Regions from separate parts of the Acidaminobacter sp. QWL-03 genome, predicted to be linked through region 2. Evidence: riboswitches for the same ligand, from Rfam matches in the RefSeq annotation. Region 2 holds a riboswitch; the other holds the start of a gene.

Region 1 (3,414 bases), 570 kb from region 2:
CTCGTTGTCACCGACAAACGCGATCTTGTCACCCTTACGTACGGTAAAGCTGACATCCTTAAACATGAGCTCGCCGTCGATGGACTTGGAGAGATCTTCGACAATCAGAATGTCATTGCCAACCTCGCGGTCAGGTTTGAAACCTACAAACGGATAACGTCTTGTGGAAGGCTGAATATCATCCAGCGTAATCTTATCCAAAAGTTTTTTCCTGGAAGTTGCCTGTTTCGATTTTGAGGCGTTGGCGCTGAACCGTGTGATAAAATCCTGAAGCTGCTTGATCTTTTCTTCTTTTTTCTTATTTTGGTCCTTGGACATCTGAAGCGCCAATTGGCTGGATTCATACCAGAAATCATAGTTGCCCACAAACATCTTGATCTTCCCAAAGTCGACGTCTGTCACATGGGTACAGACTTTGTTCAAGAAGTGCCGGTCGTGGGAAACGACTATGACGGTACCTTCGAAGTCGATCAGGAAATCCTCCAGCCAATTGATGGACTGGATGTCGAGGTTGTTGGTAGGCTCGTCCAGGATCAGGACGCCAGGCTTGCCGAACAGAGCCTGCGCAAGCAAAACCTTGACTTTTTCGGAGCCCATGAGCTCGGACATTTTTTTGTAGTGCATGTCCGTTGTGATGCCCAAACCTTGAAGCAGGGATGAGGCTTCTGACTCAGCTTCCCAACCACCCATTTCGGCAAATTCGTGCTCGAGCTCAGCGGCGCGCATACCGTCTTCGTCAGTGAAATCTTCTTTCATGTAAATTGCGTCTTTTTCTTTCATGACCTCGCTAAGCCGCGGATTGCCGAGAATGACCGTTTCCATGACTTCGTTCTGGTCAAATTCAAAGTGGTCCTGTTTCAGGACAGACAGTCTTGTGCCGGACGCGACAATAACTTCGCCGGTATTAGGCTCGAGGTCGCCGGACAGGATCTTTAGAAAGGTACTCTTTCCGGCGCCGTTTGCGCCTATGACACCATAACAGTTGCCGGGAATAAATTTTAAGTTGACGTCTTCAAAGAGCTTGCGCTCGCCAAAACGCAGACTGACGTTGGATACTGTAATCACAATGCATCTTCCTCAATTCATTATTTGTACAACTTAGCATTATATCATAAAAGTTGCTTTTGTGCTCATAAAACTGAATTGACGCAAAATTCGCATTGTAGGCGGATTTATGGCATGCTATACTGAAAACAGCGGTTCACAACTTAATGCGCTTTTTTCGAGCTGAATAGCCTAAAGCATACGGTCAAACCTGAAACATTCGGACTGACAGGTTGTGTCATGGCATTCAGCCGCCGGGTCACAGGAGAAATTCTGGGGCCTCCCACTTGAGGAAAGGAAAAAGCCCTATACGAACTTTTAAGGACAGGTCATTACATAGGCGACGTGACTCGCGGAGTCAAAAGACGCCAACACTGCGTGACTATGACATTCGTGTACTTAAAAGATCTGACTTCGGGCGTCCTTTTTTTGAGGATGTTTTTTTATCCCCAAAATCTAGGAGGCAATCAAATGAAAAAGAAAATTTGGTCAAAGTCAAAAAAATCAATCAACACCATGTTGCTGACAATGCTGCTCTTGTGGCTCATCCTGTTTGGCGCGGGCTGCAGCCAGTCGTCCCCGGCGGAAGTGCCAGCCGAGACACCTGCCGAGACACCTGCTGAATCGCCAGCTGAAACGACGCTTCCTTCCCTGGAGGGTCAGACCCTGATTCTTTCTACCACGACGAGTACCCAGGACAGCGGTCTTCTGGAGTTCATCCTTCCGGATTTCGAGGCTAAAACCGGTGCTGAAGTCAAAGTGGTTGCCGTGGGTTCCGGTGCGGCGATTCAGATGGGCGTCGACGGAGAAGCGGATGTCCTGTTGGTTCATGCTAAGGCAGATGAAGAAAAATTTGTGGCTGATGGTCATGGACTACAGCGGTTCTCAGTTATGTACAACGATTTTGTCGTTGTGGGACCATCGGCAGACCCTGCAGCACTTAAAGGGGCATCCTTCGCGAATGCAGGCGAAGCCCTCAAACAGATCATGGACAAAGGCGCGTCCTTTGTTTCCAGAGGGGATGACTCAGGCACCCACAAAAAAGAGAACAGCCTTTGGAAATTGGCGGACATGACGCCATCCGGCGATCAGTACGTGTCAGCGGGCAAAGGGATGGGCGACGTTCTTCAAATGGCGGACGAGCTTCAAGCTTACACGCTCACTGACCGGGCGACTTATCTCAGCATGAAGGATAATCTGGAGCTTGAGATCGTCACGGAAGGTCTGGATGGACTGCTCAATCCTTACGGTGTCATAGCTGTCAATCCTGACAAGAATCCACAAATCAATGCAGAAGCAGCTCAGGCCTTCATTGATTGGATCGTTTCAGATGAGGTACAGACGCTGATTGGAGAATATGGCGTGGAGAAGTTTGGCGCGCCGCTGTTCTTCCCGGACGCGGAATAGTTTGACTTGTGGACCGCTGCTACACCATGAAACAAAGGAAGAGGGTCTCTGCGGCTTGCGCCTATCGACCCCCTCTTCCGCAATTATGAAGATGATTTCGACAGGCTTAAGACGCAACAGGCCAAGGCCACGGCGACCTTTGGCCTGTCGACCAGTATTATTCGCAAAGGAGGGAAAACAGATTGGACTATATCGCTGATGGTTTTAAGGAAGCTTTTAATCTGTTGATCTCCATGGATCCAGAGGTGTACAGCGTCATAGGCTTGTCCCTCGTCGTTTCGACATTGTCAGCCTTGATCGCGGGTATTCTTGGAACTGTGATTGGCATTTACACAGGCCTCAAGGCGTTTAGTGGAAAACGTCTCTATGCCAGAATCCTTTATACTATGATGGGACTGCCGCCGGTGGTCGTTGGACTTCTGGTGGCCATCCTGCTCTCCCGCCGCGGGCCTATGGGTTCCCTGGAACTGATTTTTACCCCCACGGCTATGGTCATAGCCCAGGTCATCCTGGTCACGCCTATTGTGACGGGCATTGTCTTCAATGTCACCGTCAAAAGGGGCAGAGAGGTCTATGAGCTGGGGAAGACCCTGGGTGGCGGTCATGTGGCGATCCTCGGACTCTTTCTGAAAGAGCTGAAAGCAGAACTCATAGCGGCTTTCATCACGGGATTTGGCCGGGCCGTCTCAGAGGTAGGGGCTGTTATGATTGTAGGCGGTAATATTCAAGGCCATACACGGGTCATGACGACCTATATAGCTATGAATAACAGCATGGGCAATTACGCAAAATCCATAGCAATGGCTATAGTGCTTCTCAGCTTGTCCTTTCTGGCGAATGCATTTGTCTATCACGCCGCTGGGGAGGAGAACTGATGGAGCTCAGAATAGAAGCACTGGTCAAGCGCCACGGAAAGCGGCTTTTATTTGACATTGAAAATCTCAGACTGCCTTCAGGCGGGCT
Region 2 (3,414 bases):
AGACATGGGCTCTGTCGCAGAAGCCAGCGGTTTGGGAAGCAAAGTTCTCTTTGATAAAAAGGGCTTTATTTCTGCGCATCCTAACCCTAAAATTGCAGAGGCATTTGATGCAAGTGACTTGGATTGGTTGGAACCCGCAGATCCATATGGCGACAATTACATGGCCAAAGCGCTGACAACACTTCAATACATGGTGGATCACTGTCCGGAAGGCTATCGAGTGAATCCCCATCCGCTCATGGGACCATTTACTGTTGGTGCAATGTTAAGAGGAATCAGCGACTTTTGCGCGGATACGATTTCAGAGCCTGAATTAGTTAACAAAATACTTGATGTCGTTGTTGAGACACAAATCAGATTCTTAAAAGCACAGGAAAAGATTCTTGGAAAACTTCACCATGTTCTAGTCGCTGATGACCTTTCTGCATTTCTGAATGAACAATCCTTCAGGGAAATTATTTTACCAAGATACGAACAAATATTTAAAGAGTTTCCCAATACACAAAGATGGCTTCACAATGACTCAACTGCGCGCCACGTTGCGACAGCCATCGCTGATTCGGGCATGGTTGCCTGGCAGTACCTTCCGGATATCGCACCACAGGATGCACTCGAGCTGACCAGAGGAGAAGTTACACTGTTGGGCGGACTGAGTCCATTAGATCTTCAAAAATGGACAGCAGAGGAAACCTATGACAAATGTATTGAAACGCTTAAATCCTTCGGCGGCAATAATCGCTGTGTACTGGCAGCCGGAGGTTCCATCAATCAGGTACCAATAGAGAATCTCAAAGCAATGTTCAAAGCCGCTGACGACTATAAAATTGACTGATTTACAAGACGCTAAATCTGACATGCAGTGACTTCCAGAAATACCAGCGATTCGATTTTAAGTGATGTATTCCACGCCTAAAGTAGTCTGATGTATTTTCGCCACACGCCCGATGCGTTGGTGCATCGTTTTTACAAGCCGAATGATTTAACCGACAAATTACTACTTTAGAATGTAAAATTTTACATACCTTTTCTCAACATATGTTTGATAACTCCACCCGTATTTTTCGAAAAAAGACACCCCATGTTGGAAGCGCTTGAAGCACTCAGACAAGCGTTTCCAACATGGGGTGTCTTTTTTATGCGACTTCTGATTTCTAAGTGATCCACTCAGGGAATAAAAACCTTTTCATGTGTTCGATAAAGAAGTTCACAACTGCAATCAAAAAGTAGCGAAGCTGCCTAATCACTGGCATGCATTTTGCAGTATAAAATATTGCCAATTAAGGAGTGCTGCAAAGCCTCATCCCCAATCCTGCCTCTCCATTTTTCAAGACTCCAAACGCTCGGTCAATTTGAGAATTGAATACCTCAGCTTTTTTCGAGTTGCATGACCTAAGGTGACCCTTTGTACTATGGCCAGCAACCTGGGCTTATTGGAGAAATCCACGAGCCTCCCATTTTTGGAAAGATAAGAGCCTGTCGATCAGATCAAATTCTTTGAAGTTTCTCGCGTGGGAAGACTTGAAGATATGGTTTTTTTGGTGCTCAGCTTTCTGGGCACCATTTTTTATGAGGTGGATTCAGATATTTTTCCAGAAAATCCAATATTTACAGATTTATCACCCTAAGGTATCCCTGAAAATTATTAGACGAATGGAGGAATCAATATGAAGGCAATTAGATTCACAGGTCCAGAGACTATGGAATATGTGGATGTACCAAAACCAGTCATTGAAGACGATGAAGTGCTCATCAAAATTATGGCAGTTGGCATCTGCGGGACAGATTTAGAGCTTTTCAGCGGAGATATGCCTTACATAAGAAATGGACTGACTACTTACCCGCTGATCCCTGGCCATGAATGGTCAGGTCAAATTGTTGAAATTGGAAGCAAGGTCACAGGATTCAAGGTTGGAGACCGCGTAACAGGAGACGTCAGCATCGGCTGCGGGAACTGCAGTATGTGTATGACCGGACGATTTAACCTTTGCCCCAACAGAAGAGTCGTCGGCTCGTATAGAAATTACAACGGCGCATTCGCAGAGTATCTTAAACTGCCTTACAGGCACGTTTACCCATTGCCTAATGACCTTAGTTACGAAGAAGCCGCTCTGATTGAACCCGCAGCAACGGCGGCCTACGGCGTCATGAAAGCTGGAATTGGTTTGGGAGAAACCGTCCTGGTCATTGGAGACGGCCCCATTGGACTGCTCTCAGTGCAGACCGCCGTTTTGTCCGGCACAAGCAAAGTTTTTCTAATTGGCAGTTGGGAGGAGAAACTGAAATTGGGAATTGATATGGGGGCAAGCATTGCATTGAATTATCGAAACGGTGACATTGTTGAGGTCATTCAAGAAAAAACTCAATTTAAAGGCGTTGATGTCGTGATCGAAACCTCAGGCAGCACAAAAGCTTTCAATCAATCCTTGAGACTTTTGAAGCCCGGTGGGAAAATCGTCTTGTTGAGCATCTATACCAGCGCTGAATTTATGGCAGAAATAAACAGCATTGTCTCGAAAGACGCGGAAGTCATAGGCGTATTGGCAAGCTGCAACTCTTTCAAGCCTACAATCGAATTGCTGTCAGCTGGAAAAATCGACGTTCAGCCCTTGATTACGCACCGTTTTCCATTAGAACAGGCAAATGATGCAATACAAATGATGAGATCAAAGAAAGATCTCAGAATAAAAGTATTGCTGATTCCTTCTGAGACAGCATGAAGTATCTATAAATTACTGGAGTGATCAGCATGAGCGAGTCCTATGAGAAAATAGTGAATTGTAAGCTGAATAATCATGAAATTGCAATACTATGGTTAGGACAGGCAGGGTTTTTAATTAAGTCAAGCGACGGCATGATTATCTCAATAGATCCTTATCTTTCTGACTGCGGAGAACGGATCAGAGGATTTGTCAGACAATCCCCAAAGTCCGTCAGCGCCGAAGAATTGAAGCCCGATTTATATATTACGACACATTTGCACTTTGATCATTTTGACTATGACGCCATTCCAATAGTCGCCAACCAAAGCAATGCCATCTTCCTGGGACCCGAATCCTGCTGCTTGAAGCTTTTAGAAATCGGATTAGAGCCTGCCCGTATAGTACCCTTACGTCTAGATAAAGAAATTGATTTTAAAAACACAAAAATTAAAGCAGTCTTCGCAGATCATGGCACATTATCGCCAGACGCGGTTGGAATACTAATGAGGATCAACGGAACCGTGCTTTATTTTTCAGGAGATACAGCTTACAGGCCCGAAAAATTAACCTGGCTTGCTGAAAGCACTCCAGATCTTTCATTTCTGTCCATTAACGGGAATTTCGGAAATTTAAACGCTGCTGAGGGCGCACGTCTCGCAAGTGATCTTAAAACGAAAATCGCCATTCCATGCCATTATGGCACATTTATTGAGCA

The links. A riboswitch is a leader RNA that binds a small molecule or an ion and turns the genes downstream of it on or off. The one in region 2 is predicted to bind molybdenum cofactor.
Region 1: another riboswitch for molybdenum cofactor. It lies ahead of AC4PHM_RS16430 (ABC transporter substrate-binding protein); the one in region 2 lies ahead of AC4PHM_RS13895 (zinc-dependent alcohol dehydrogenase).

The regions. Positions count from the first base shown of each region.
Region 1 covers NZ_CM178752.1:3,556,996-3,560,409, forward strand. Annotated here, with positions in the region: gene AC4PHM_RS16425 (ABC-F family ATP-binding cassette domain-containing protein) at 1-1,065, opposite strand, end outside; molybdenum cofactor riboswitch at 1,209-1,360, shown strand; gene AC4PHM_RS16430 (ABC transporter substrate-binding protein) at 1,516-2,451, shown strand; gene AC4PHM_RS16435 (ABC transporter permease) at 2,634-3,326, shown strand; gene AC4PHM_RS16440 (ATP-binding cassette domain-containing protein) at 3,326-3,414, shown strand, end outside.
Region 2 covers NZ_CM178752.1:2,982,267-2,985,680, reverse strand. Annotated here, with positions in the region: gene AC4PHM_RS13900 (uroporphyrinogen decarboxylase family protein) at 1-832, shown strand, start outside; molybdenum cofactor riboswitch at 1,362-1,485, shown strand; gene AC4PHM_RS13895 (zinc-dependent alcohol dehydrogenase) at 1,665-2,717, shown strand; gene AC4PHM_RS13890 (MBL fold metallo-hydrolase) at 2,747-3,414, shown strand, end outside.